DNA from 4 places in the Ciceribacter azotifigens genome. Region 1 is predicted to be linked to each of the others. Evidence: predicted binding sites of a transcription regulator. Region 1 holds the regulator's gene; each other region holds the start of a gene.
What was found. The regulator PhoB, encoded in region 1, activates phosphate uptake and scavenging genes when phosphate is short. The targets are predictions, from matches to a motif close to TGTCATNNANCTGTCAT.
Positions count from the first base shown of each region.

Region 2: ACM6UT_RS20345 (bifunctional 2',3'-cyclic-nucleotide 2'-phosphodiesterase/3'-nucleotidase) is a predicted target of PhoB. The motif match lies at 4,632-4,648, and genes of this name have one in related genera.
Region 3: ACM6UT_RS01255 (DUF1045 domain-containing protein) is a predicted target of PhoB. The motif match lies at 2,704-2,720, and genes of this name have one in related genera.
Region 4: ACM6UT_RS09310 (BtaA family protein) is a predicted target of PhoB. The motif match lies at 2,235-2,251, and genes of this name have one in related genera.

Region 1 covers NZ_JBLQTA010000003.1:64,469-71,709, forward strand. Annotated here, with positions in the region: gene apaG (Co2+/Mg2+ efflux protein ApaG) at 1-256, shown strand, start outside; gene ACM6UT_RS05430 (Hsp33 family molecular chaperone) at 329-1,318, opposite strand; gene argF (ornithine carbamoyltransferase) at 1,441-2,358, opposite strand; gene ACM6UT_RS05440 (aspartate aminotransferase family protein) at 2,386-3,591, opposite strand; gene ACM6UT_RS05445 (GcrA family cell cycle regulator) at 4,014-4,538, shown strand; gene phoB (phosphate regulon transcriptional regulator PhoB) at 4,609-5,292, opposite strand; gene phoU (phosphate signaling complex protein PhoU) at 5,318-6,031, opposite strand; gene pstB (phosphate ABC transporter ATP-binding protein PstB) at 6,076-6,864, opposite strand; gene pstA (phosphate ABC transporter permease PstA) at 6,897-7,241, opposite strand, start outside.
Region 2 covers NZ_JBLQTA010000019.1:18,485-25,725, forward strand. Annotated here, with positions in the region: gene ACM6UT_RS20330 (glycerophosphodiester phosphodiesterase family protein) at 1-592, opposite strand, end outside; gene ACM6UT_RS20335 (HlyU family transcriptional regulator) at 695-1,018, shown strand; partial or broken gene ACM6UT_RS20340 (GGDEF domain-containing protein) at 1,279-2,544, shown strand; gene ACM6UT_RS20345 (bifunctional 2',3'-cyclic-nucleotide 2'-phosphodiesterase/3'-nucleotidase) at 2,572-4,557, opposite strand; gene ACM6UT_RS20350 (PilZ domain-containing protein) at 4,789-5,127, opposite strand; gene ACM6UT_RS20355 (Lrp/AsnC family transcriptional regulator) at 5,220-5,681, opposite strand; gene ald (alanine dehydrogenase) at 5,834-6,952, shown strand; gene ACM6UT_RS20365 (DUF1203 domain-containing protein) at 7,059-7,241, opposite strand, start outside.
Region 3 covers NZ_JBLQTA010000001.1:242,403-249,643, forward strand. Annotated here, with positions in the region: gene alc (allantoicase) at 1-383, opposite strand, end outside; gene uraD (2-oxo-4-hydroxy-4-carboxy-5-ureidoimidazoline decarboxylase) at 385-885, opposite strand; gene puuE (allantoinase PuuE) at 887-1,810, opposite strand; gene ACM6UT_RS01255 (DUF1045 domain-containing protein) at 1,921-2,628, opposite strand; gene ACM6UT_RS01260 (NAD(P)/FAD-dependent oxidoreductase) at 2,743-3,921, opposite strand; gene mnmC2 (tRNA (5-methylaminomethyl-2-thiouridine)(34)-methyltransferase MnmC2) at 3,920-4,651, shown strand; gene ACM6UT_RS01270 (PAS-domain containing protein) at 4,640-7,241, opposite strand, start outside.
Region 4 covers NZ_JBLQTA010000004.1:411,700-418,940, reverse strand. Annotated here, with positions in the region: gene ACM6UT_RS09320 (glycoside hydrolase family 25 protein) at 1-149, opposite strand, end outside; gene ACM6UT_RS09315 (class I SAM-dependent methyltransferase) at 277-942, opposite strand; gene ACM6UT_RS09310 (BtaA family protein) at 942-2,189, opposite strand; gene ACM6UT_RS09305 (serine hydrolase domain-containing protein) at 2,404-3,777, shown strand; gene ACM6UT_RS09300 (transglycosylase SLT domain-containing protein) at 3,780-4,709, opposite strand; gene ACM6UT_RS09295 (LysE family translocator) at 4,822-5,457, opposite strand; gene ACM6UT_RS09290 (pyrophosphate--fructose-6-phosphate 1-phosphotransferase) at 5,507-6,721, opposite strand; gene ACM6UT_RS09285 (TerB family tellurite resistance protein) at 7,073-7,241, shown strand, end outside.

The DNA of each region.
Region 1 (7,241 bases):
ACTGGTAAACCGCTATTGGCACATTACCGACCAGAACGGTCAGGTCGATGAGGTCACCGGCCCGGGCGTCGTCGGCGAGCAGCCGCAGCTGAGGCCCGGCGACACCTACGAATATTCCTCGGGCTGCCCTCTGGACACACCCTCAGGCGTCATGTTCGGTCATTACCAGATGGAGACCGATGAAGGCGACCTCTTCGAGGTGGCGATCCCGGCCTTCTCGCTCGACGCGCCGGGCATGCTGCGAGTCCTCAACTGAGACCCGATTGGATCCAGCACCTGACCGCAATCAGAAACGGCGCCACCCGCCTGGACGGTGCCGTCATCAATTTCAGCCTTCACGAACCTCGGCCGCTTCATAGCGGTAGGTGATCGAGCAGAATTCACAGGTGACGGTGATGGCGCCGTCTTCCTGGCTTTGCTCGATCTCCTCGTCGGAAAAGCTCTTCAAGACGCCCTTCACCTTCTCCCGCGAGCAGCTGCACCGATCGAAGACCGGCTGCGGCTGGTAGACCCGCACACCCCGCTCGTGAAAGAGGCGGAACAGGAGACGCTCTATGCCGATCTGCGGATCGGTCAGTTCGTCGGCGTCGACGGTGTCGACGAGCACCTGCGCTTCCGACCAGGCATCGTCCTCCGAAAAGACATACTCGCCGTCGTCTCCGTCGCCTCCATGCAGGTCCGGCTGGCGCATCCGCTCCGGCGCCTCGGGCAGGAACTGGGCAATCAGCCCTCCGGCCCGCCAGCCGCGGCGCGGATGGCCGTCCTCGTCGCGATCGAAGAACTCGGCGACGCCGAGGCGCACCCGTGTCGGAATCTGTTCCGACTGACGGAAGTAGACCCCGGCGATCTCCTCAAGCGACGTACCGTCGAGGGGCACGATCCCCTGATAAGGCTGCATGAAGCTTCCCTGGTCGATGGTGAAGGCGAGAATGCCCTCACCGAGCAGAGCTTCGGGTGATGTCCTGCCGTCTGCGACCGCGGCGGCCAGCGCCTCCTCGTCGAAGCGGGCATAGGCGCGCACGTCTTCAGGCGTCGAGAAGTCGACGACCAGCAGATCCACAGGCCCGTTGCTCTTCGTCTGAACGGTAAACTTTCCCTGAAATTTCAAGGAAGTGCCGATCAGCACCGTGAGGACCATCGCCTCGGCCAGAAGACGTGCGACGGGCGCCGGATATTCGTGCCGCGCGAGAATGGTGTTGACCAGGGGGCCGAGCTGCACGGCTCGTCCGCGCACATCGAGACCTTCCACCTGAAACGGAACAACCCGGTCATCTCCGGCGAAACCGAATTCGCCGAGTTCAGAGGCCCTGTCTGTCATTATTGTACTCCTTGCGCCGAAGACGCTTGACTGTCGGGATGCAAAAACCCCGAATTTACCGCTCACATGGGGTCGCCAAGCGAGAAGATCAAGCCGGACGCTGCAGACCCGCGCAAACCGCTTCAGATCGCGCCAAGGCACCAGGCGAGGATCGATTTCTGTGCATGCAGGCGGTTTTCCGCCTCATCGAAGACGACGGATTGCGGACCGTCGATCACCTCGTCGGTGACCTCTTCGCCGCGATGCGCCGGCAGGCAGTGCATGAACAGGGCATCGGGCTTGGCGCGCGCCATCAGTGCACCATTCACCTGATAGGGCTGGAAGACGTTGTGCCCCCTGGCCTTATGCTCCTGGTTCATCGAAACCCAGGTGTCGGTGATGACCGCATCGGCACCTTCAACGGCGCGCTCGGCCTCATGGCACAGCATGATTTCGCCGCCGTTGTCGCGTGCCCAGTTGAGATACTTGTCGTCCGGCTCGGATCCGAGCGGTACGGCCATGTTCATGCGGTAGCCGAAGCGGGCGGCGCCTTCCACGAGCGAATGCAGGACATTGTTGCCGTCGCCGGTCCAGGCGAGCGTCTTGCCCTTCACCGGACCGCGATGCTCCTCGAAGGTCATGATGTCGGCCATGATCTGGCAAGGATGCGTGCTGTCCGTCAGCGCATTGATGACGGGAACGGTCGCATGCTCCGCCATCTCCAGGAGGCGCGAATGATCGGTCGTGCGGATCATGATCGCATCCACGTAACGCGAAAGGACCTTTGCGGTGTCGCCGATCGTTTCGGCGCGGCCGAGCTGCATTTCCGTACCGGAAAGGAAGAGGGTCTCACCACCGAGCTGGCGCATGCCGACGTCGAAAGACACACGCGTGCGCGTGGACGGCTTCTCGAAGATCATCGCCAGCATCTTGCCGGCAAGCGGCTTGTCCGCCGTTCCGGCTTTGGTCGCCTGCTTTCGCACGCGGGCGTCATCCATGATGGTACGCAACTCTGTGGACGAGACGGCCGAGAGGTCGAGGAAATGCTTCGGAGATGCCATGGGAAAACCTGTCTGAACTTCTGCTGCTTAGGCTTGCGCCGCCTGCTTTGCGTGGGCGCTGCGCACCCGTTCGGCCGCGTGTTCGACCCGCGAGAGGCCCTCGCGCGCTTCTTCCGCCGTCGTGATGAGCGGCGGCAGCAGGCGAATGACGTTGTCGCCGGCCGGGACGCCGAGAATGTGCTCGGCGCGCATGGCCTGAAGCAGTTCGGCGTTCGGCACCTTCGCCTTGATGCCGAGCATCAGGCCCTCGCCGCGGATCTCCTCGATGACATCGGGAAAGCGGTCATGAAGCGCCGCCAGGCCCTGCCGCAAGACCAGCGCCACGTCTCGCACATGCTCCAGAAAGCCATCGGCGAGAATGACGTCGAGTACGGCGTTGCCGACGGCCATCGCCAATGGATTGCCGCCATAGGTGGAGCCGTGCGTGCCGGCCTTCATGCCGGACGCGGCATCCGCGGTGGCGAGGCAGGCGCCGAGCGGAAAGCCGCCGCCGATACCCTTGGCGACGGCCATGATATCGGGCGTGATGCCTGCCCATTCATGCGCGAAGAACTTGCCCGTGCGGCCGACGCCCGACTGGACTTCATCGAGGATCAGAAGAAGCCCCTTGTCGTCACAGATCTGGCGAAGTGCCCGCAGGAACTCGTTGGACGCAGCACGGATGCCGCCTTCACCCTGCACCGGTTCGATGAGGATCGCAGCTGTGTTATCGGTGATCGCGGCCTTTACCGCCTCGATGTCGCCGAACGGCACCTGGTCGAAGCCCGGTGCCTTGGGTCCGAAACCTTCGAGATACTTTGCCTGTCCTCCCGCGGCGATCGTCGCCAGCGTGCGGCCATGGAAGGCGCCCTCGAAGGTGATGATGTGAAACTTCTCCGGGTGCCCCTTCGAGAAATGATAGCGGCGCGCGGTCTTGATCGCGCATTCCAGCGCCTCGGCGCCCGAATTGGTGAAGAACACCTTGTCGGCGAAGGTCGCCTTCGTCAGCCGCTCGCCCAGCGTTTCCTGCCCCGGCACCTCATATAGGTTCGACAGGTGCCACACCTTCTCGGCCTGCGCCTTCAGCGCCTCGACGAGATGCGGATGGGCATGTCCGAGCGCATTCACCGCGACACCAGCCGCGAAATCGAGATATCGCTCGCCATTCTCCGCAATCAGCCAAACCCCTTCGCCGCGCTCGAAACGCAGAGGCGCGCGCAGGTAGGTTTCGTAAAGCGGTGTGGCTTCAGCCATGGCGGAGCAGCTCCTTCGCAACCGATAGATGTCAAGAACGATCTTCCGATTTCCCGGAGAAAAATCCCCGAAAAAATCAAAAATGCCGCCTTTCGGCGGCGGCTGGCACTATCGGCATTTCCCACTGCGCTGTCAACAAAACTGCGACAGGCAAAGGATTTTTGTGATGTCGGGACGGCTTTCACAGCTTTGACTCTCGCCACCGCCGCGAACCAGCAAGTTGGGGAAAACTTGAAAATCGATTCCCGTTGATTCTCCCGACTCTTGTCACGGAGTCAGCGCCACACTAGGTTAAATTTACATTAAAAGATTGCATGCGGCAGAAGTAGTCACCGAAAGTATCGAGGAAGTCTTGCTTCGGATTCGTCCGAAGCAACGGTGACGGATTCTGCCATCAAAATCGCGACGGCGGAGATAATGGCATGAATTGGACAGATGAGCGCGTCGAAAAACTGAAGAGGCTTTGGGCCGAAGGCCTGAGCGCAAGCCAGATCGCTGCGCAGCTCGGCGGTGTCAGCAGAAATGCGGTGATCGGCAAGGTCCATCGTCTGAACCTGCCGGGACGCGCGAAGTCGGGCGGTGGCACGGCACCGGCGCGCACACCGAAACGTCCGGCACCAGCCCCTCGTCCGACGGGCTTTGCTGCGCGCATCCCGACCCGCGCGAACGCGCGTCCGGCAAGCGGCGCGATGCTCAAGGAAGAGGGCCATGCCGATGTCGTCGAAGCGGTCCGCGCCGTAACCTCCTCGAATGTCGTTATTCCGATTTCCCGCCGCCTCGGCCTGACGGAACTCACAGAGCGTACCTGCAAGTGGCCGATCGGCGATCCGATGAGCGACGAGTTTCATTTCTGCGGCTGCGAGTCTCTCGATGCCTCGCCCTACTGCAGTTACCACGCGAAACTCGCCTACCAGCCGGTTTCCGATCGTCGCAAGGCGGAACGGTAAGCTTCTGCGGACACAGAAAACAAAAAACGGGCCCTGCAGGGCCCGTTTTCTTATCTGAAATGCCACCAGATCAGGCTTCCATTGAGTAGCCTGCGCCACGCACGGTGCGGATGACATCCTGCATGTTGGAAAAGTTGAGTGCCTTGCGCAGACGGCCGACATGGACATCGACAGTACGCTCGTCGACATAGATGTCGTGCCCCCACACGCCGTCCAGAAGCTGCGAACGGGAGAAGACACGGCCGGGCGACGTCATCAGGAATTCCAGAAGCCGGAACTCGGTCGGGCCAAGGCGAACCTCGCGGCTCTTGCGATGAACGCGGTGGGTTTCGCGGTCAAGCTCGATGTCACCGCAGCGAAGAACGCTCGACAGGACTTCCGGACGCGCCCGCCGTAGCATGGCCTTCACGCGCGCCATCAGCTCCGGCGTGGAAAACGGCTTGACGACGTAATCGTCGGCACCGGTCGCAAGCCCCCGCACCCGTTCGCTTTCCTCGCCCCGCGCCGTCAGCATGATAACCGGCAGGCGTTCGGTCTCCGGTCGCATACGCAGCCTGCGGCAAAGCTCGATCCCGGAAACGCCCGGCAGCATCCAGTCCAGAAGCAGGAGATCGGGAACCCTCTCCTGGAGGCGCAGTTCCGCCTCGTCTCCGCGCGGAATCGTCTCCACCTCGTAGCCTTCGGCTTCCAGATTGTAACGAAGGAGTACGCTCAGCGCCTCTTCGTCTTCGACTACCACTATTCTCGGCTGCATCGCTTGCTCGTCCTCCGCAGCGGCATCATTCGGTGACCGCGCCGACGTCTGTCGTCAGGTCTTCCTTCGGGCGCTCGCCTTCCGGCTGAGCGCCGGTAGTCATGTAGTAGATGGTTTCGGCGATGTTGGTCGCGTGATCGCCGATCCGCTCCAGGTTCTTGGCGCAGAAGAGAAGATGCGTGCAGCTGGTGATGTTGCGGGGATCTTCCATCATGTAGGTCAGCAATTCCCGGAACAGGGACGTATAGACGGCGTCGATCTCGTCGTCGCGGTCGCGGATGGACTTCGCCTTTTCCGCCGAGCGGGTCGAGTAGACGTCCAGGACCTCCTTCAGCTGCACGAGCGCGAGTTCGGAGAGATGTTCGATCCCGCGGGCCAGCTTGCGCGGAATGCCGGCGCTCTGGACCGCCATGGCGCGCTTGGCGTTGTTCTTGCCGAGATCGCCGACCCGCTCGAGATCGCTGGCGATCTTGAGCGCACCGATAATCTCGCGAAGGTCGCTGGCGACGGGTTGACGACGGGCGATGGTAATGACGGCCTTGTCGCCGATTTCGCGCTCCGCTGCATCCATGATGACGTCTTCGGAGATGACTTTGTGCGCGAGTGCGGAGTCGCCCTGGACCAGCGCCCGGACGCTGTCGCTCACCATCTGTTCGGCAAGTCCGCCCATCTCGGAGATGCGGCGCATCAGGTATTTCAGTTCCTCGTCGAAGGCGGAGTAGATATGCGTCGATGACATGTCGTGATCCTCGAATGAGTGCGTCTGCGCGGTTGGACGGGGTGTCAGCCGAAGCGGCCCATGATGTAGTCCTGCGTGCGCTGATCGTCGGGATTGGTGAACATCTTGTCGGTATCGTTTTCCTCGACGAGCTCGCCGAGGTGGAACATCGCCGTGCGCTGCGACACACGCGCCGCCTGCTGCATCGAATGCGTGACGATCACGATCGTGTAGTTCGCGCGAAGCTCGTGGATGAGTTCCTCCACCTTGGCGGTTGCGATCGGATCGAGTGCCGAGCAAGGTTCATCCATCAGGATGACTTCAGGGCTGACGGCGACGGCGCGGGCGATGCAGAGACGTTGCTGCTGGCCACCCGAAAGCCCGGTGCCCGGTGCATCGAGGCGATCCTTCACTTCGTTCCAGAGACCGGCTTTTTGCAGTGCCGACGCGACGATGTCATCCATGTCTGATTTCTTGCGGGCAAGCCCGTGAATGCGCGGCCCGTAGGCGACGTTCTCGTAGATCGATTTCGGGAACGGATTCGGCTTCTGAAACACCATGCCGACCTTGGCGCGCAGTTGAACCGGGTCCACCTTGGGATCGTAGATGTTCTCGCCGTCGATGGAGATATGGCCCTCGACCCGGCAGTTGGCGATCGTGTCGTTCATGCGGTTTAGGCAGCGCAGGAATGTCGACTTGCCACAGCCGGAAGGTCCGATGAAGGCGGTGACCGAGCGAGGCGGGATCTCGATGTCTACGTCCTTGATGGCGTGCTTGTCGCCGTAGAACACCTGAACCTTGCGGGCCGAGATCTTCGAGTCGTTCATTGTTGCAGCCTTCGTCGTGATCGTCATTGTGGTCGGCATGTTACTCATTGTCAGCCCTCTTACCAACGGCGCTCGAAGCGACGGCGAAGAATGATCGCGATCAGGTTCATCATCATCAGGAATACGAGGAGCACGATGATCGCACCGGAGGCGCGCTCCACGAACGCCGGATCGCCACGCTGCGTCCAGTTATAGATCTGGACAGGCAGGGCGGAGGCCGGATCGAAGAAGCCCTCGGGCGGACCAGCCGGGTACTCGCGCACGAACGCCACCATGCCGATGAGGAGCAAGGGCGCAGTCTCTCCGAGGGCGCGGGCCAGGCCGATAATCGTTCCCGTCAGGATGCCGGGCATAGCCAACGGCAACACATGGTGGAAGGTTGCCTGCATCTTCGAGGCGCCGAC
Region 2 (7,241 bases), on a different contig from region 1:
CGGCAAACACCGCCATGCGATAGGCGGCATTTGAATTCAGCAGCCTTGCCAGTGTCTCGCCCTCCTCGGTGCGGCGGCTCTTGAAATTGACGAGAAAGCGCCCCTCCGGCAGCGCGTCGAGAACCTCGGTCAGCGTCGGCATCATGCCGATCCCACGGCCACGGAAGGGGAAGGTCTTGCCGCCATCCGCGGTATAGCCGTAGCCGATGTCCAGTTGCTTCAGTCGCGCCATAGGCGTTTCCTCGGTAATGCCGCTCGCCTCTGTCCGGCAGTCGAGCGTCCAGTCGTGGAAGACGGCGAAGGCGCCGTCGGGCGTCAGGTGCACGTCGAGCTCGACCACGGCCGCGCCGGCATCGAAGGCGGCACGCATCGACGGTATCGTGTTTTCGAGGAATGCATGTTCGGGCGGACGGATGCGACTTGCCGTGCAGGTTTCGGCGGTCAGCCCTTCACGGTTGAAAAGCTGGTGTTGTCCGCGATGAGCGAGCAGGCGCGGCGCTTCTCCTTCTGGAAAGCGCGAAAACAGGCTGGTGTTCACAGCCCAGAGGAGGGCGATCAGCAAAGTCGAGGCGATCAAGGCGCGGCGAATCATGGCGTCTCCGGGAGCGGTTTGGTGACGAGCCTCGCTCCAATTCCGGCATTTCGGTGGTCAGGGGGCCTTCTTCGTGCCGCGCGGATATGCTAACCAGACTGCATGGCATCATTCTTCTCGAACATCTTTTCGGCCTTCTCCGGCGCATCCAAGGACAAGGCTGCCCCGACGGTCGGCTCCGAACCTCAGGCCCATGACGGCTGCACGATCCATGCCGCTCCGATCCGTGAAGGAAGCCAGTATCGTCTGGCCGGACGCATCGAAAAGGTGGTCGACGGGGAAACGCTGGAGCGCACCTTCATCCGGGCGGACGTCTTCACCTCCGTCGACGATGCTCTCGAATGCACCTTCCGCAAGGCGCGCCAGATCATCGATCAGAACGGAACCGCTCTCTTCGCAGATGGCGTCAAGTCGCGTCCGGTCTGACGTCGGCACTCGATCGCCCGGCCTGTTCCTGCCCGGCCTGTTCCTGCCCGGCCTGTTCCGGCATTGATTGCGGCGAACGCTTTGGCGCAAAACAGCTGAGGGATTCGGACGGTTTTCGCATTCCGCGGCTTGCACCGGGACGATCTTCAAATTCAGAACTACGCTAGGGTATAGCGACTCGCGGCGCATTCGCCGGAGCGCTGCTGCATGGCAACCGCGCGGCTCGGCTGAAGGCGTAGGGGCAAGGGGGCAAAACGGGGATGAACCAGAGCACGAATCTTGCGCTCTTCGTGGTCGAGGCGGTGTTGTACTTCACCCTTCTGACCACTCTCCTTCACTTTCGCCACCGCATCGGACTCGGCGTCTTCCTGACCGCGCTCGGCGTCATGCATTTTGTCGAGACCTATCTGGCCGCCGTCTTCTACGTCGATCTGCCGATCGGTATCGTCTCGCCGGGCTCGTCGATCTTTTTCGCAGGCAAGCTGGTGATGATCCTGATGCTCTACATCAAGGAGGACGCCGCAACCGTTCGCCAGCCGATCTACGGCCTGTTCATAGGTAATGCCGTAACGCTGGTCATCGCCCAGTTCCTGCTGCTCCACCATACGGTTTCGCTGACGCCCGGACAGACGGCGGACGTGGAATTCCTGCGCGAGATGGGGCTGCTGATGCTCTGGGGGACCGCTCTTCTCTACATCGACTCGCTTGCGATCATCCTGCTCTACGAGCGGATCGGTCGCCTGTTCCCCGGTCCGGCGCTCACGCGCATCGCGGCCAGCAGCGTGCTGGTGCTCACCTTCGACCAGCTCGGTTTCTATGGTCTGCTCGCCTACCTCTATGACGCGCCGGCGGCCGTGTTCTGAGGCGGCTGGAAAGCCAAGATGGCGGCGGCACTTCTCTATTCGGCGATGTTCGCGCTTTATCAAATGTTCTTCCGTGATCCGGGAATGGTGCTGGCGCGCCGCCCGATCCGGGACGTCTTCACCGATCTGACCTTTCGCGAACGCTACGAGGACCTGCTGGCGCGGACAGGACGCGACGTGCTCACCGGGGCCTTCGATCGCGGGCGCATGGAGATCGAGGCGCCACGCCTGACGCGGGAATCTCTCGAGCGCCGCAAGGCGCTGAGCGTCGCGATCGTCGACGTCGATCACTTCAAGGCGGTGAACGACCGTTTCGGCCATCTCTACGGAGACAGCGTGCTCCGCGCGGTGGCCGACGAACTGCATCGCGGCACCCGCACCGGCGACCTGCTGTTCCGCTACGGGGGCGAGGAATTCGTCGTCGTCTTGCCGGAGGCCAATCATGCCGACGCGATGCTGATCTCGGAGCGGATGCGGCAGGAGATCGTCGCGGGTGTCCGTGACCATGGCGGCGAGCCCGTCACCGTCAGCATCGGTGTTGCGACGGCACCGGAAGACGGTGCGAATTTCACAAGCCTCCTCGCGGCGGCCGACCATCGCCTCTATCGGGCGAAAAATGCCGGCCGCAACCGCACGGAGGGACGGCCGGACAGATTGATCTGAGGCCGCCTCCGACTTCGTGCCCGGGCTTCAGAGGATGAGGCGGAACTTGGCAAAGCCCTCCGCTCCGTCGCCAGCCTCCTCGATCTTCGCGCCCTTGATGTCCTTCGCATATTGCCGGCCCTTCGGCCCCGTCTCGAAGATCGCTGTCGCTCCCCGGTTCGGGGCGAAGGACCAGTTGCCGTCAGCGGACGGATTGATCTGGCCTTGGTCGACGATGTAGCGGACGATGACGTCGCGGTTTGTGTCCGGAGCGACGAAGATCACCTTGTCGGCTGCGATTTCCGGGAACTTGCCACCGCCGCCGGCACGATAGTTGTTGGTCGCCACCACGAACTTGCGGCCGGGATCGATCGGTTGTCCGCCGAAGTGCAGGTTGACGATGCGGTTGGCCTCCGGATTGATGACCTTGCCGTCACCGTCGTATTTCGGCGGCTGGGCGAGGTCGATCTGGTAGGTGACGCCGTCGATCACGTCGAAATTGTAGGACGGGAAGTGCGGGTTCAGGAGCGGCGCGTCCTTTGCGTCGGGCGCCACCTGATTGAACATGCCGGCCGACATTTCGAGCCAGTTCTTGACCTGCTCGCCTGTCACCAGCACCGCTTGTACAGTGTTCGGATAGAGATAGAGGTCGGCAACGTTCTTGATCGCGATGTCGCCGGCGGCGACATCGGTATAATAGTCGGGACCGCCGCGTCCGCCAGCCTTGAAGGGCGCCGCTGCCGAAAGGATCGGATAGTCCTTGTATTCGGAGTCCTTCAGCATTTCGCGGATGTACCAGGTCTGCGCATTCGAGACGATCTGCACCGACGGGTCGTCGGCGACGAGCGCGAAATAGGAATAGAGCGGCGCCGAGGTCTTGCCGACCGGTGTGCGGACGTACTGCAGCGTGGCGTCGTGTTCGGAACTGACGGAGGCGACGACCTCTGGTTTGTCGGACACGTCCGCGACGATCTTCCGGTTGTCGTCGCGATGATAGATCGGCCGCGCCTCGCAGGTGAAGTCGACGATCTTCCAGCTCGCACCGTCTTTCTCCAGGAGGAGGTCGATGAGCCCCAGGTGCGAGCCCCAGAAGCCTCCCATCACCGCCGGCTTGCCGAGCAGCGTACCCTTCACCGGGTCGGCGCCGGGCACGTCGTCCCAGGTCTTCGGACCGGGGAAGACCAGATGCTGGTGGCCGGTGAAGACCGCGTCGATACCGGCGACGCCGGCGAGGTAGAGCGAGGCGTTCTCCATGCGCTCGCTCTGGCCGTGCCCGTCGATACCGGAGTGGGACAGCGCGACGATCAGGTCGGCGCCGTCCTCCTTCATCACCGGCACCCAGGCCCGCGCCGTCTCGACGATGTCGCGCGTCTGTGCCCGGCCTTCGAGGTTCTTGGCGTCCCACACCATGATCTGCGGCGGCACAAAGCCGATGAAGCCGATACGGATCGGATTCTCGTTGCCGGCGCCGTCACGAATCTTGCGCTCGAGAATGGTGTAGGGCTTGAAATAGAGCTCGTCCTTCTTGGGATCATCCGCAAGCATGCCCTTCGTAAGATTCGCGCAGACGATCGGGAAGTTTGCCCCCCCGAGGGTGTTGAACATGAAGTCGAGGCCGTAGTTGAATTCGTGGTTGCCGAGCGTGCCGCAATCGTAGCCGAGGACGTTCATCGCCTTGATGATCGGATGCAGGTCGCCGGCTTTCATGCCTTTCTCATAGGCCATGTAGTCGCCCATAGGGTTGCCCTGCAGCAGGTCTCCGTTGTCGATCAGCATCGAGTTCCCGGCTTCGGCACGGATCTGATCTATGATCGCGGCAGTACGGGCGAGTCCCATCGTGTCGTTCGGCTTGTCGGCATAGTAGTCGTAGGGGAGCACGTTGACGTGGATGTCGGTGGTCTCCATGAGCCGCAAATGCGCCTGGTTGCCGTTCGCCCTGGCTGCGAAGGGGTGGAGCGCGATGAGGGCGGTGGTCGCTGCGAAGCCTCCGAGGAGACTGCGGCGCGAAATGGGATGCAGATCAGACAGGGACATGTAGGCTGTTCCTCCGGTGGCTGTCTTCGCGACGGGCAAGACTAGAGCCGTTTGGGCACAAGTGCATCCGGAAAATGACAGGCATGTGTCGGTTGTATCCCGGGCTTGTGGGCTGCAGCCGGCATTGCTCTTCGCAGGCGCGCAAACGGCGCAGCATACGGGCGCCGTCGCGCCGAAGCCGGCGGACATATTCCTTCGCCGGCGCGATGCGCAACGTCATGGACCCGCAATTCAGCGGGTGACGACGGGCCGGATTTCCTTGTGGAAGTGCCGGAAATAAGCGGACATCTGTGCGAGCGTATTGCTCGTGTTGAGGACTTCAACGCCGAGACGGCTCGCCTTGCGCCAGCGCACCGTGGCTTCTATCAGCCCCAGGTGATCGTTGTGGATCTGTACGGTACTGCCGGTGGCGGCGTGAAGCGGTGTGGCGAGTTCGAGCGCGAGCCCCGTGCGGGAGACGTCGACCATCCGCGCCGCAGCTTCCTGCTGCAGATACTTGACCTTGCTGTCGAGCCGGCAGCGTTGCCGCGGCGTGCGGCGCGTCTCCAGGTTCAGATTGGATTTCGTCATGTTTCCCCCGAAAAGGCTGCCTAAAAGCGCAACCATAAGGGGATTTTTTTGCCGGTAATTGAATCCGGTCACTAAAATTGTCGCCAAGTGCCTCAAAGGCCGACATTCGGCCTGTCGATGATCTCGCGGAGCGCAAAGCTGGAGTTGATCTTGACCACATGCGGCAGGGCGGACAGCCAGTCGCGATGGATACGCTCGTAATCCTCGAGGTCTTTGGCCGCGACGCGGAGAATATAGTCATATTCTCCCGACATCAGATAACAGACGAGCACGTTCGGGCAACGCTTGACCGCGGCCTCGAAATCCGAAAGCGTCTTTGTGAACTGGCCCGAAAGCGAGATGTGCACGATTGCGATCATCTTATATTCGAGTACTTTGTTCGAAAGCCGCGCGTGATAGCCACTGATCACACCCGATCGCTCGAGGATGTCGTGGCGCCGCGAACAGGCCGAAGCGCTGAGGCCGACCTTCTCGGCGAGCTCGGCGTTTGTCATGCGACCGTTCTGCTGAAGCGCTTTCAAAATCGCAAGATCAATCGCATCCAGTTCCTGCATTCGAATATCCTTCGATGAATTCGTCATTGGGCGCAATAATAGGCCAATTAATGATGCTCAAAAACGAAATTTGCAAGGACATTTGGTGCCTTCGGTGCTTCAAATTTGGGGTCAAGACACCCGAGGCGAAAACGCCCAAGAGAGGAACAAAAATGCTGGTAGGCTGCCCCAAGGAAATCAAGAATCACGAGTACCGCGTCGGGCTGACCCCCGGCGCCGTGCGCGAATACGTGGCGCACGGTCACAAGGTGATGGTCGAGACCGGCGCCGGCGGCGGCATCGGCGCCGATGACAATGCCTATATTGCGGCCGGCGCCGAGATCGTCGGTTCGGCCAAGGACATCTTCGCTCGTGCCGACATGGTCGTGAAGGTCAAGGAACCGCAGCCGTCGGAATGGGCGCAGCTGCGTGAAGGCCAGATCCTCTACACCTACCTCCACCTCGCTCCCGATCCGGAGCAGACGAAGGGTCTGCTCGAATCAGGCGTTACCGCCGTCGCCTACGAAACGGTGACCGACGACCGCGGCGGCCTGCCGCTGCTCGCTCCGATGTCGGAAGTCGCCGGTCGCCTGGCGATCCAGGCCGGTGCGACGGCGCTGCAGAAGGCCCATGGCGGCCGCGGCGTATTGCTCGGAGGCGTTCCCGGCGTGCTTTCGGGCAAGGTCACCATCATCGGTGGTGGCGTCGTCGGTCTGCATTCTGCGCGGATGGCGGCCGGCCTCGGTGCCGAAGTTACCATCATCGATCGTTCCCTGCCGCGCCTGCGCCAGCTCGACGACATCTTCACCGGTCGCGTGCGCACGCTCTATTCGACGATCGACAGCCTCGAACAGGCCGTCTTCGCCGCCGACCTGGTGATCGGCGCCGTGCTGATCCCGGGTGCTGCCGCGCCGAAGCTCGTCACCCGTGAAATGCTTTCGGGCATGAAGAAGGGGGCGGTCATCGTCGACGTTGCGATTGACCAAGGCGGCTGCTTTGAGACCTCGCATGCGACGACTCATTCGCATCCAACCTACGAAGTCGACGGCGTCGTCCATTACTGCGTTGCCAACATGCCCGGCGCGGTACCGGTCACCTCGACCGAGGCGCTGAACAACGCCACCCTCATGCACGGCTTGGCGCTCGCCGACCGCGGCCTGCGGGCTCTCGCCGAAGACCGGCACTTGCGCAATGGCCTCAACGTGCACCGCGGGCGCATCACCAACCGCCCGGTCGCCGAAGCGCTCGGCTACGAGATGCATGCGCCGGAGATGGTCCTTAACGTTGCGTAACGTAAAGCTGCGCCTCCGCGACAGGCATTCCGTTACGTAAGGACGGCAGTATATTCTTGCAGGCTTCGCGACCGGCCAGTTTCTGGCCGGTCGTTCGCATTTCCACTCATGCTCGATCGATACGGCATTGATAGCAGTTGTTGGTGGCCGAACGCACATGCACGTAGGCGATGTCGTTTCGTTCGAGAAGCTCAGTGGCATACTGCCTGATCTCTTCGCGCGGAACGACGGCGCCGGAACCGTAGACGATCCGGTCCTCCTTGCCGTAGCCGCGCAGGATATAGCTCGG
Region 3 (7,241 bases), on a different contig from region 1:
AGAAGCTCGGTCCATTCCGTCGCATCCGTCGGATCGCCGTCCGCCACGAAGGCGGCCTCGATCGAGCAGTGCGGCGGATAATTGCCGGTAAAGAAGTGCGTGTCGACATCGAAGCCGGCGATGCGGCCCGGCATGGCAAGCCGGATTACCGACCAGTCGTGGCCGGGCACGCGCTTGCGGCGGCTCTCCCAGCCGTCCATGTACTTGCCGTTGTCGTCGTAGAGGTCGGGATCGAATGTGGCCGGCGCATCGTTCAACATGCGCTCCAGCGGCGCGAAGAACGCATCGGTCGCAAAAATCCCCTTCGCGCCGAGGCGGGCCGAGGCGAGGTTGACGCAGCCTGCCGCGAAATCGGGCAGGAGGACGGTCGAAATTTCGGGCATGTCAGTCGTTCTCCGGAATGAGGCTTTCGAGGCGAAGCCGGGCAATCTTCTCGACCTGCGCACAGGCGGCCTCGAATTCCTGCTCCCGGCTATTGGCTATGCGGGTTTCGAAGTCGGACAGGATGTCGTCCCTGGTCAGCCCCTTGACGGCGATGATGAAGGGAAAGCCGAACTTTGTCGTATAGGCCTCGTTGAGCGCGGTGAAACGGGCGTGCTCGGCGGGCGACAGCCGGTCGAGGCCGGCGCCGGCCTGTTCCTTGCGGCTGTCCTCGGTCAGCTCGCCGGCGATCGCCAGCCGCCCCGCGAGGTCCGGGTGGGCCCGCAGCACGCCGAGCCGTTCGGCTTCGCTCGCAGCACGGAATGCCGCGCACATCGCCGCGTGCACGCCCGCAGCCGTCAGCGGTTCACGAACGGAGCCGGCATCGAAGGCGCGCTCGGCAATGAAGGGCGAATGTTCGAAGACGCCGCCGAAGCGGGAGATGAAGTCATTTCTGCTCATCATGTCAAATGCTGTCCGGCTTGTGGTGTTCGTGCCAGTGGCGGGCGATTTCGATCCGACGCGGGATCCAGACCTTCTCGTGCGAGAGCACATAGTCGATGAAGCGGGCGAGCGCCGCGGCGCGGCCGGGCCTGCCGACGAGACGGCAGTGCAGGCCGACATTCATCATCTTCGGCGCACCACTCTTCCCCTCCGCATAGAGCACGTCGAACGCATCCTTCAGATAGGTGAAGAACTGGTCGCCAGAATTGAAGCCCTGCGGCGTCGCAAACCGCATGTCGTTGGTTTCGAGCGTGTAGGGGATGATGAGGAAGGGCTTTCCGTCCACGCCCTTCACCCAGTAGGGCAGATCGTCGGCATAGCTGTCGGAGGAATAGAGGAAGCCGCCCTCCTCCATGACGAGCTTGAGCGTGTTTTCGGAGGGCTTGCCCTGGTACATGCCGAGCGGGTGCGAGCCGGTCAGTTCCTTGTGAAGGCGCACCGCCTCGAGAATGTGCTGGCGCTCGACCTCTTCCGGAAAATCCTTGTATTCGAGCCAGCGATACCCGTGGCTGGCGATCTCCCAGCCTGCTTCCTTCATGGCGGCGACGGCTTCCGGATTGCGGGCCATGGCAAGCGTCACGCCGTAGACGGTCACCGGCACCTTGCGCTCGGTGAATATGCGCCAGAGCCGCCAGAAGCCGGCCCGCGAGCCGTATTCGTAGATCGATTCCATGTTGAGGTTGCGCTGGCCCGGCCAGGGCTGCGCCCCGACGATTTCGGAAAGCAGGTTCTCGGAAGCCGGATCACCGTCGAGGATCGAGCTTTCGCCGCCTTCCTCGTAGTTAACGACGAACTGCACGGCGATGCGGGCATCGTTCGGCCATTTCGGATCGGGTGCGGCGCGGCCGTAGCCGACGAGATCGCGCGGATAACTATCCTTCAGCATCAAATCACCTTCGTCATGCGAATGCCGAACGGTAAGCATGGAGACCGGCGATGTCGAGACGGAAAAGAGGGTGCATGCCGCAGCGCCACAACGGCGGCTGCAATGGCCGCTCAGGCGATCTTGCGCACCGAAATACGCCCGAGCGGGTGAAGCGAATGGACCTGGAAGGGCGCGCCGGGCTCCCGCTCGACGAAGAGCGCAAGATTGGCGACCACCAGCCGGTCCTGCAGCACAGGATCGAAATGGTGACGCAGTGCCGCTTCGACCCTCTGGAAATCCTTGGCGAGCAACGGCCCCGTCAGCGTCATGTGAAAGCGGAACTCGTCCATCACGTAGGGATGACCCCAGCGGTAGAGATTGGCGAACTGCGGCGCCGACAGTCCTTCCGGACTGCGCCGTTCGATCTCCGCCTCGCTGAATGGTGCACGGAAGGCATCGAACTCCTGGACGACGGAGGCCGCGAGGTGGTCGAGCGGGGGACAGGTCTTCGACAACAGGAGGCCATAGAAATCGCCGAGCCGGGCGACTTCCAGCCGCGGCAGCGCGACCGGTTCGATGCTGCCGGCAAACCGCATGAGACGGTTGAGAAGCGACGATTCGGTCTGCCCCTCCGCCAGCCGGAACGGCGCCTTGAAGGTCGCATGGAAGCCGGTGCGGCGCGGCAGTGCCGTGTGGAAGGCGATCTCGTGCATGCCGAGTCCGGGAACGGACGGATGGTCGACCGGAAGGCCGCTGAAGACGTTCCGACCGAGCCAGACCGACGCGGCGTGCGTCAGAGCATCGCCCGGTGGCGGCGTGAAATAGATCGCATACCGCATCGCAACTTCTCCGCGTGGCATCCTGACGATGCATTTTAGCAATCGCCGTTACACGCAAGCAGATAGGTGATTTGCGTGACAGTATGACGACGGGAGGCCGTTGAAATTTCTCGCTTAACGAGAAGCGACGGCGATGTGGCTCGACAGATGGAAGGACGCCGGAAGGACCGGCATGCCGCCTTCGACGAGCTGTAGCGCGGCATCGGCGAGCCGGTGCGCGAGGCCGAAGCTGACCTTGAACCCGCCCGTCAGAGCGATCACGTTGCGGTGGTCTGGATGCTCTCCTACCATCGGATCGCGGTCGATCGCCTTCGGCCGCAGGCCGGCCCAGCGCTCGATCACCTCGGCGTTTTCGAGCACCGGCGCGAGGACGCGCGCTCGCGCGACGATCTCGTCCAGCTGTTCATCGGTCGAGAAGGGATCGGCAAAACGGTTCTCGCTGGTGCTGCCGACCGCGACGCGCCCGCCCTCGTGCGGAACGATATAGAGACCGTCCAGATAGAGGAGCGGAAGGTCGGGATCGATGTCGGCAGCCAGCAAGGCGGCCTGCCCCTTCACCGGCTGTCCGAGCGGGCGGGGAAGCGGCGCACCGAGCGCTTCCAGGATCGGGAACGACCGGTATCCGGCAGCCACGATGACGTGGCCGAATGCCACTTCCTCTCCTGTGGAGAGGACGGCGATACCGCGAGTGGCGTCGAGGCGGTCGAGTTCGGTACCTTCGCGAATCCGCACATGTCGCGCCGAGCGCAGGAAGGCGCCGAGAAGAGCCGAAACCCGGCGCGGGAAGACGTGGGCGGCGAGTGTGTCGAAGACGAGGCCCGCTGCGGCCGGGTCGGATGCAGGCCAGCCGTCTCCGCAGGGCGATGCGTCACGCACGCTCCAGGCGAAACGGCGGTCGCCGGCAATCCAGAGCTCGCCGGCCTCCTTCTCGTGCTTCTCGGCGATCGCACGCAGGTGCGGCTTTGGCAGCGGGATCAGCCGGCCGCTCCGCCGGTAGCCCGCCGAAACGCCGGTCTCACGCTCGAGGCGGGCAATTTCCCCCTCCAGCGAGGCGAGTGCATCGAACTGGAACTGCTTTTTGTCCGACCAGTTGTCGGGCATATGCGGCATCAGCGCGCCCATGAGGCCGCCGCTCGCCCCGTGCCCGATCTCGCCGCTGTCGATCAGCAGCGTATCGATGCCGCGGCGCTCGGCCTGAACAGCCGCCCAAAGGCCCATGACGCCGCCGCCGACGATCAGGAGGCCGGCGCGCGATTGACCCGCGCGGACATGAGCAGTATCGGCTAGTTGCATGACAGGTTCCACTTCGACACCGACGGCCGGCGACAGCGGCACGCTCTTGTGGCACGAGGGCGATATGCCCTATTCGGCCGCCTTTGGCGATCACTTTTATTGCCAGACGGACGGCCGGCTCGAATGCGGCCACGTGTTCCTCTCCGGCAACGGCCTGCCCGCGCGTTGGCAGACGGACGGCCTCTTCCGGATCGGCGAACTCGGCTTCGGCACCGGCCTCAATGCCTGCGAAACCTGGCGGCAGTGGAAGCTCACCCGCAAGCCGGGCGGCGTGCTGCACTTCGTCTCCTTCGAGCTCTACCCGATGTCGGCGAGTGATCTTTCGCGAGCCCTCTCCCGCTGGCCGGAGATCGATGCGGAGCGTGAGGCGCTGGCGGCGCTCTGGCCGTCGGAACCCGGCGGCACCATCGACCTCGCCCTCGACGAGGCGACCCGGCTGACGGTCGTCTGCGGCGACGCCCTCGCCTCTGTGACGGCCACCGACCTTGCCTTCGACGCCTGGTATCTCGACGGCTTCGCGCCCTCCCGCAACAGTGCAATGTGGTCGGCCGAACTGATGAACGCCGTCTTCGCGAAGACTGTGGAAGGCGGCACGTTCGCGACCTATGCGGCAGCAGGCTTCGTCAGGCGGAACCTGATTGCCGCAGGCTTCGAGGTCGAGCGGCGAAAGGGCTTCGCCGGAAAGCGGGAAATGCTCTGCGGCGTGAAGCCGGTCCCTTCAGGCGCCTGAACCGACGACCTTCTCCCCGTCCCGGGTCCCCACGAGCCAACGCTCCATCTTGGCGGCGAGCTGTTCCGGTCCCACCGGCTTGGAAAGGTAGTCGTCCATGCCGGCACCGAGGCAAATGTCACGGTCGCTGTCGAGCGCATGGGCGGTGACACCGATGATCGGGACGTGCCGGCCGTCTGCCGCCGCCCTTTCGCGCTCGCGGATCGTCTGCGTCGCCTGAAGGCCGTTCATCACCGGCATCGAAACGTCCATAAGGATCAGACGCGGGCAATGCCGCTCCCAGGCGTCTACGGCCGCCTGGCCATCGGTGACGATGGCGAAGCTCAGCCCTGCCGCCTGCAGAATCTGGGTGAAAACGATCTGGTTGACCTCATTGTCCTCCGCCACCAGGATCTCGTAGCCGGTCGTGGCGGCATCCGCCTGCACCTGCGCCGTGGCGGCGGGCAAGGAGCGCGGACGGGCCGATGCCGCGACCGGCGCTGCTTGGGTGGCGGGGAAGCTGCGTCGAAGGCGAGCGGCGCGCACCACATCGATGATCGCGTTGCGCAGGAGGTTGCTGCGGGCGGGCTTCATCAGCTGGGCGTCGACCTTGAGCCGCTCAAGGGCACGTTCGTCGCCGACCGCGTCCATCGAGGTCAGGAAGACGATTGCCACCTCCGCGAAACGAGAATCCTCGCGAACCCTGCGCGCCAGATCGACGCCGCTCATGCCCGGCATCTGGTCGTCGATGACCAGCGCGTCGACCGCCACACCGAGACGGCAGGCCTCTTCGAGAATCGCAACGGCAGCCGCACCGCCGTCGACGGCCAGACCATCGAAGCCCCAGCCGACGAGTTGTTCGGCAAGAATTTTCCGGTTGAGCGCATTGTCGTCGACGACGAGCACGCGCGCGCCCTCGATGTTCTGAGGCAGCGTGCGGTGCTGGTGGCGGCTGCCGGCCGTCCTGAACGGCAGGCGGACGGTAAAGACCGAGCCCCGTCCCTGTTCGCTTTCGACGTCGATGCTGCCGCCGAAGAGTCCGACAAGACCCGCAGTGATTGCGAGCCCGAGCCCCGTCCCCTCGTGCCGGCGGGTCGAAGACGAATCGGCCTGCGAGAACTTCTCGAAGATCGTCCGTCTCTTGTCGTCCGGAATGCCGACGCCGGTGTCCTCGATCCTCAGCGTCACCACCACTTCGCCATTCCCGGCGGGTTCGCTCGAAAGGGCGACGAGTACATGCCCCTTCTCGGTAAACTTGATGGCGTTACCGAGCAGGTTGGTGACGATCTGGCGGAAACGGCCGGCATCGCCAATGATCACGTGATGAGCGGCGGCATCGCCATCGACGACGAGTTCGATGTCCTTTTCGGCGGCCGCGGTCGACAGCAGCGTCGCCACGTCTTCGACCGCATCGATCGGGTCGAACGCCATCTTGCGCAACTGCATCTGCCCGGCGTCGATCTTGGAGAAGTCGAGAATGTCGTTGATAATCGTCAGCAGGGCGTTGCCGGATTTCACGATGATGTCGACGAAGGTCTTCTGACGCGTGTCGAGATCGGAGCCGGCCAGCAACTCCGCCATGCCGAGCACCCCGTTCATCGGCGTGCGGATCTCGTGGCTCATGTTGGCGAGGAATTCCGACTTCGCCTTGTCGGCCGCTTCGCTGCGCGCGAGAAGAACCGTCAGTTCCTGCTCGCGCTTCTTCATCTCGGTGATGTCGGAATAGACGAGCATCCAGTGCCCGTGGCTGCTCACCGTCGCATCGACCTGGACCCAGGTTTTGCCATCGGCGAGGAAGACCTCGGAGAACCCCTTCTGCGCCTCGATCTTCTCCTGCCACTTGCGCAACCGTTCCATCGGATCGGCGCCGAAATCACCGCGCCGCGCGCAACAGGCGAAAGAGGCATGCCAGCTCTGGCCCGGCTCCACGAGCCTCGCCGGGACGTTCAGGATACGCGAAAGCGCCTCGTTCGACTGCAGGATCACACCGTCCTCGACGAACGCGAGTCCCTGCGACATCACCCGCGTCGCGTCGTGCATGAACTGGCCGAGCCGCTGCAGCTGCAGGCGCGTCTCGGTGATTTCCTGCTCCTGCCTGCGGAAGGCGGTGAGGTCGGAATGGGTGATCAGAATCTTGTTGTCGAACAGCTTCGTCGTGGTGATCAGCACCTGCTTGCCGTCCGGATAGACGACTTCGTGCTGCACGGTGCCGTCGAGGGCCCGCAGCTCGGCAATGCGGGCGGCAAGACCGGCTTCGAAGGGCAGGTTGTCCGGCCAGCCCCAGCCGCGATCGAAGTTCACCTTCGTAAAGCTTCTGAACGAAAGGCCTTCGAGCGGCGCACCATCCGGCCAAGCCCATATCTCGCGGCTCCGCGGGTTTGAAAACTCCACGACGAGATCCTGGTTCAGCACGACGACGCCGACCGGCATGGTTTGCAGTACGGATTCCAGACCGTGATAGAGCCTTTCGGTCCGGGCTTGCGCTTCCAGCAATTGCTGCTCGCGCGCCTTGAGCAAGGTTACGTCCGAAATCGAGCCGACGAGGTACGGCGTCTGGTCGGGCGTAAAGATCCGGCTGACCCGTGTCACGACTGCCGCCGAACGACTGTCC
Region 4 (7,241 bases), on a different contig from region 1:
CGGTAGGGTGTGTCGTCGCCGAAATCCTGCGGGTCGGTGTCCTGAAAGCGCGGCTTGATCGACGATGTTTCCATCAGATCGTAGCTCGCGGAGGTGCAGCCGCCGAGAAGCAGGAAAAGGGGCAGGAACGCCAGGACAAGCAATCGCATCGGAGGCCCGTAGATGATGTTTGAACCGAAACTCCTGAGGCGGCGCACACGAACGCAGGACACAACAGGTGCAAGCCCAATTGTGGCACTATCATCGTTAAAAAGCCGTTATTTGCAACTGCCGATATCAGACGGGCATCCGCACGACCGCGAGCCAGGCATAGCCGCGGCCCACGCTTTCGAAGCGGAGCTCCGCGCCGGCGGCCTTCGCCCGCGTTTCCAGAGCCTCCCGCAGGGTCGCCCGCGGGGTGACATGGAAGCGGGAAAGCCAGGCCGTGAGCAGGCGCCGGAACCAGACCGGCAGGCGCTCCTGCTGGCCGAAGTCGACTATGTGCAGCGATCCACCGGGTGCGAGCGCCACAATTGCCGCGTCGATCGCGCTCTCCCAGTCGGGGATCATCGAGAGCGCGTAGGAGATCATGATCCGGTCGAAACCGGCGACACCGAATTCTCCGGCGGAAAAGCCCGTCGCGTCTGCGAGCCGGAAGACGGGGAGGAGCCGGCCGCGGAAATTGCGCTCCGCCTGAGCGAGCATCTCGGCGGAGATGTCGAGGCCGAAGAGCCTGGCACCGGGATAGCGGCGTGCGGCGAGCAGGAGGTTGCGGCCGGTGCCGCAGCCGATTTCGAGCAGCGCACCGTTGTCAGGCACGGCGAGTTCGGCGATCAACCGGTCGCGGCCGAGGAGATAGTATTTCCGCGTCAGGTCGTAGACGTGGCGCTGGTAGCGGTACATGCGGTCCATGCGCCCGGCATGGTCGTTCCGGTCGTCCTGTGCGAACAAGATCTCCGCCATCAGCCTTCTCTCTCGTAGATGTGGAAGCCGCCGTAGATTGCCGAGCGGTCTTCGGCCCCGAGCTCCCGCGAACGTTCGGCAAGATAGCGCCACTGGCCGAGGAGGGCGGGCGAGAGACGGCCGTCGAGCACGCTGCGTTCGGCGGCGGTGCGGAAGATCACGCGCGCTCCGGGAGAAGCGGTGCGGGTGATCTCGCTCCAGAGCGCGTTGAGCTGGCGCTCGTTCATCCAGTCCTGGGCGTCGAGGAGGACGAAGCGGTCGACGCTTGCCGCCGGCTTGCCGGCAAGCAGTTCGGTGAAGCTCGCATGATGGACAGTGACGCGACCGGCATTGGTGCGGATAGCGTCATAGTTTTCGCGGGCGAGATAGGTGGGGAGCCGCCCCTCGTCGGGACCGGGATAGCGGCGGGCAAAGGCCTGCCAGGCGAACCAGTTCTCGGCGACGGGGAAGTCGCAGGCGAGCTTTTCGAGGCGGCTTTTCAGAACCGGGGCGATGCTCCTGCCGTCGGAGAGGCTCGCAAGCTCGTCATATTGCTGCGGCGGGATGCCGAGCCCGAAGAGCGAGCTCTTGCGCCGCGTGATCCAGCGCACCAGAGGCTTGTCGAAGAGCGGGGCGATGTGCGTGTCGAAGTAGTGCCGCTGCTCGGAAAGCGTCTTCGCCTTCGTGATGCCGTCGAGGCGAACGCCGTGCAGGGACGCGAGCAGGTGGCCGGCGGCGATGAAGCGCCCGAGCAGGCCGGTGCGGCAGAAGTTGCGGTCGAAGGCGGTGATCCGCCGGCGGCCGTCGAGGCGGCGCCCGTTCCAGTATTCGCGGCTTTCGGCGTCGAGATTGGGGGCAATGAAACGGTCGAAATTGCAGCTGTTGGTGCGCATGCCCGCCGCGCCGAACATCCGCACGACAGCCGCGTGGTCGGGCAGGTGCCGGAAGGCGGCGAGTTTCAGCCGGTTGAGGGCCACGTGGTGCGGGTTCAGGTCGACGACGTCGATGCGTTCGGGCGAGCGCGAGAGATAGGCGAGCATGTTGCAACCGCCGGAGCCGATGGTGACGAGCCGGTGGCCCGCGCCGAGTTCCATCGCGGCCATGTCGACCTCCGGGTCCTCCCAGATCTGCGGGTAGACGAGGCCGGAGAAGAGCATGCCGAACAGACGTTCGGAGAGGCCGTCGCGGCTCAGCGCCCTGTGCTGGAGGAGTGCGGCCTTCAGTTTGCTGCTGCGGGGAAGTTCGGTCTCCGGGGCGAGGTCGGTCATCGGGAAGGCCATCCGTTGAAGGTCTCCGGCGTGTAGCGCGCCGATGCAACAGTTTGATGAAGCGCCCTGTTCACAGGCGATCGGATCGGTTTTGGTCGGGGAGAACCGCCGCTGTGATGCCAGCCGCGCTTCAAACGCTTTGCGGGAGACGAGGCGGCGGCGCTATGGTGCGGCCGAGAGAGGTGGCGAACGCCCGGAAGAGGAGCAGGCGCGGATGAGACTGGTCAGACGGATCGTGAAGGGCTTCTTCCTGTTGCTCGCGACGGCGATCGCCGCCGCGGTGGTCTGGCTCGCCGTGGCGCCGCCGGCCCTGCTGCGGGTCGGCACCGGCTATGCTGCCAAGATCGTCTGCTCCAACGTCTTCGTCGCCGGACGCGATCCCGACGAGGTGCTGAGGGTCGACGTGCAGGCGCCGGGCCATCCGCTGCTGAAGCTCGTCGGCCTCGATAGCGACCGCGAGAACAAGCGGGTCACGGCACGCCTTCTCGGCTTCATCGCGCCGGGCAGTGCCGTCTACCGCGAAGGCCTCGGCTGTGCGAGCGCTCCGGACGGCAGCGGTGCGATGGCGGGAACCGTCTCCGCGCCTCTGCCCGAACAGCTTGCCGCAGCCCCCACCGACGTGCCTTGGCCCGACGGCGAGGCGGCAACGCCGACCGATCCGAAGCTCGGGGCCGTGCTCGCCGATGCCGCCCTTGCCGGTCCCGGCATGCGGGCTGTGGTCGTCATCAAGAACGGCCGGCTGGTCGGCGAGACCTATGGCAACGGATTCTCTTCTGCGACGCCGCTGCTGGGCTGGTCGATGACCAAGACCGTCAATGCCGCGATCATCGGCCGGCTGATGGCCGAAGGACGCATCGCGCTCGACGACCGTGTGCTGCTGCCCGAATGGAAGGGCGACGGCCGCGCCGCGATCCGCATCCGCGACCTCTTCGCCATGGAGAGCGGCCTTGCCTTCAACGAGGAATACGGCGACGTGACCGACGTTACGCGCATGCTCTACCTGGAGCCGGACATGGCGGCATTTGCCGCCGCGCGGCCGCTCGCGGCGGAGCCGGGTACCGTCTTCAGCTATTCCTCCGGAGGAAGCGTGCTGCTCTCGAAGATCTGGATGAACCGGATCGGCGACCGCGACGCGGCGCTCGGCTATCCGCGGAAAGCTCTGTTCCAGCCGCTCGGCATGGCGAGCGCCGTCCTCGAGGCGGACGAGGCCGGCACCTTCGTCGGAAGTTCCTACATGTACGCGACGGGCCGCGACTGGGCGCGCTTCGGCCAGTTCCTGCTGCAGGACGGTGTCTGGCGGGGCGAACGCCTGTTGCCGGAGGGGTTTGTCGCGGCGATGCAGCGGCCGACACGGACCTCGGGCGGTACGTACACAGAAATCCAGGCTTGGGCGGTCGGACCGGGCGACGAGCCCGACAGCCGTTTCGGCCTTCCCGACGACACGTTCTGGCTCGCCGGCCATGACGGCCAGACGATCGCGGTCGTTCCCTCGAAGAAACTGGTGGTGGTGCGCCTCGGGCTCACGCCGTCAGAGCTCGGCTATCGCCCGCAACTGCTCGTGAAAGCAATCGCGGACGCGCTCGACTGATCCTATTCGAGGACGTGGAGCATGCCCTTGCGCTTGGCGTCGTAGTAATAGCCGCGGGCGTAGAGGCGCACCGCGCCGTCATTGCTGTTGTCGGCGACCAGCCAGGCGCCCCTCAGATACTTGGCTGCGTACTTGATGTTGGTCTCGGCGTCGAACAGGCCCGAGGCCGGGCCTTCGTAGCCCATCGACTTCGCCGTGTTGTACTTGATCTGCATGAGCCCGTAATGGCCGTTGTTGTAGGCCTGCGGGTTGTAGGTGCTTTCGCGGCGGACGACGCGGTGGAGGAGTTCCTCGGGGATCTTGTAGACCGCGGCGTACTTGCTGATGAGGGCGTTGATGACGGTCGGGCCCTTGGCGGCCTGCGGCACCTTCTCCTCCTCGGCCGCGGGCGGCGGGCCGGGCGGGGAGACGTCGAACTGCGCGTCGAGCGCTGCGAGCGACGAGGATGCCGAGGGTGCCGCATAGGCGAGCGCGCCGGCCGGCTTCTGCGTCGGAACCACGGTCTGGATCGCCGTCACTTCCGCCGGCAATACGGTTTCGGCACTTGCCAGTTCCGGAATCGCGTCGGGCTTGGCCGGCATGGCGGCGGTCTGCATGGCGAGCTGTTCCTGGCCGGCTGCCATCGCAAGCGCCGTGGGCGTCGCCGCCGGGTTCGCAAGCGCGATATCCTTGAAGGTCGGGACCGGCGCCGGCGTCGAGGTTCCGGGGATGATCGGGCCGGGCTCGGCGCCGGCAGTCGAGATAAGTGCAGTGTTCGATTCGCCAGCGGCCGGCGTCGCCGCGGCGGTCTGCGCGACAGGGGTGCCGGCTGCGGGGTTGGCCTTCAGTTCCTGCTTGGCCGCCTGGTCCATGCTGCTCGTACAGCCGGCAATCCCGGCGAGAAGCACGGCGGCGAGGCTGAGCGGGGTCTTGCGGTCCAATCGAGAAATCATCCGGCCATCCGTATCGAAACGACGGCTGCCGCGAAGCAGCTCACGAAAAGTTAACATGGGTTTTCATAGCCGCTGGGCGGAATTGCGGCAAGCCCGCCGCAATTCGGCGGATTCAGGCAGCGATCTTGCGATAACCGGCCGTCACGGCGCCGGCGGCGATCAGCACCGTTCCGCCGGTACGGTTCACCGCCTTGCGGACGGAGCGCTTGCGGATGAAGCGGCGGGCCGATTCGGCGACGAACACGTAGACCAGCGCATTGACGATCGCGAGCATGACGAAGGTCGCTTCGAGTACGACCACCTGCTGCAGGAAGGGCGCCGACGGCAGCATGAACTGCGGCACGAAGGCGACGAAGAAGACGATGCTCTTCGGGTTGAGGGCGGTGACGGCGAAGGCGTGCCCGAGGATGCGCAGAGGCTTTTCTTCCGGCAGGTTGTCGTTGTCGGCGATCGGCTCGTCACCGACCGGCGCCCGCCAGAGGCGGATGCCGAGATAGACCAGATAGGCGCCGCCGATCCACTTCATGATCGTGAAGGCGGTCGCCGAGGTGGCGAGCAGGGCACCGAGCCCGGCGACGGAGGCCGTCATCGCGACGAGGTCGCCGAGAGCGACCCCGGTGACCGTGGCCAGCGCCGTCCTGCGCCCGTGGCCGAGCGCATAGGAAATGACCAGCAGGATGGTCGGTCCGGGAATCGCCAGAAGCACCGCCGAGGCGGCGGCGAAGGCCAGCCAGTGTTCCAGTGACATTTGCCTTACTCCTCTCTCGAAGGAAGCAAGCCACCTTTCTCAGGGGCCGTCAATCGGCCGGGGTGAATTTCTGGCCGATGTAATCCATCACTTCCCCGAACCACGGCGTATTCACGTCGAAGGCCTTGCCGCCCTTGATGCGCGGGAACTCGATGGTGCGCAGCTTGCCGCCCTGGTCCTCGTCGTGGCCGGTGACCCCGGACACCTTGTTCAGAGCACTTTCGACGGCGAGGTCGACCATGCTCTGGATCAGCCGCAGGTCCTCGTAGTTGGCCGGTGCCGAGCGGGCATAGTAGCCGGACTTCTGCACCATCGAGCGCTCGGCGTTCAGCAGCTTGGCGAAATGCTTCTGGAACCAGTTGCCGACATTGATCGTGTCGATCTTCACGTGACCGAAGGCGTCGCGCTTGACCTCCTCGCCGGCGGCCTCGCGGTCGGCGACGATCTCGTCGAGGCAGGCGCCTTCCGAGACGAAGAGGGTGACGAAGCCGGTGCGGTCCATGATGTCCTTGAGGCGCGCGGCCTCGGCATCGAGATCGAAATGGGTCTCCGGCAGGTAGAGGCCGTCGATGTTCTTGAGCTGGGTGTTCATCATCAGCCCTTCGACATACTCGTTGTTGCGCGTCCGCTGGATGTAGGCGCGCGCGGTTGCGGCGGTCAGCCAGCCGCAATGGCGGCCCATGACTTCGTGGATCACCAGTGTGCGGGGGGCGGCGCTCTGTTCGTTCGAGACGTGGTCGAAGAAGCGGGCACCGACTTCGGCCGCCGTCCAGGCGCCGAGCGTCTGGCGGATCGGCACGACGTCGTTGTCGACGGTCTTCGGCAGGCCGACAACGGTGAGGTCGTAGCCGTTGGCGCCGAGGAAGGCGGCGAGATCGGCCGCCGTCGTGTTGGTGTCGTCACCGCCGATCGTGTGGAGGATGGTGACGCCGTCGGCGGCGAGCCGTTCGGCGGCGACGCGCAGCGGATTGTCGCCTTCCTTCGTCAGGCCGCGCTTGTGGCAGTCGGCCGCGTTCGTCAGCTTGACGCGGCTGTTGCCGATCGGCGAGCCGCCGTAGCGGTGGAGGAGGTGGGCCTTCTCGCGCATGTCGGCGGTGATCTCGATCTTGTCGCCGAGCAGCACGCCCTGGTAGCCGGAGCGGTAGGCGATGAGCTCGACGTCTGGCGCGATGTCCGTGTAGCGTTCGATCAGTCCGCCGACTGCGGACGACAGGCAGGGGGCGAGACCGCCGGCGGTCAGCATTGCAACTTTCTGTTTGGCCATCGTTCCTCCTTCAGCGCCTCGTGGCGCTTCTCAATACAAGCGTTCGGCGCGAATGGATGCGACAGACGGGGAGGGCTGTAAAGGGAAAATATGAGGAAATCCGGGCATTTCTGGCCCTTTCCGCGACAAGGGCGGCGGCTGTGCCGATATAATCGATTCAATCCGCCGGCGGACTGCGAGCAAGGCTGTGGATAAGAATACAGGTCCGCGCAGCGCCGGCATCCGGTCTCCCGCGACGGCCGGAACCATTGTCCGCGGTTGCGGTTGGACCACCGGAATGTGAACAAACTTTAACCTGGCTGAGGACGGGCTCGGCTTGCTTTTTCGCCGGTAATCTGGTGATGCTGGATCATGATTTTCGATTTCGCCTGCGAACAGATATCGTCTTTGTGGGACAGGTTGCTCGGCGCGATCGGCGACGCAGCAGGCAATGTTCTGTCGGGTATCGTCGAGGCTGTCCGCACGGTGTTCGAGGGCGATCCAGAAACCCGCCGGCGGGTCTCCTTCTCGGTGGCGATCA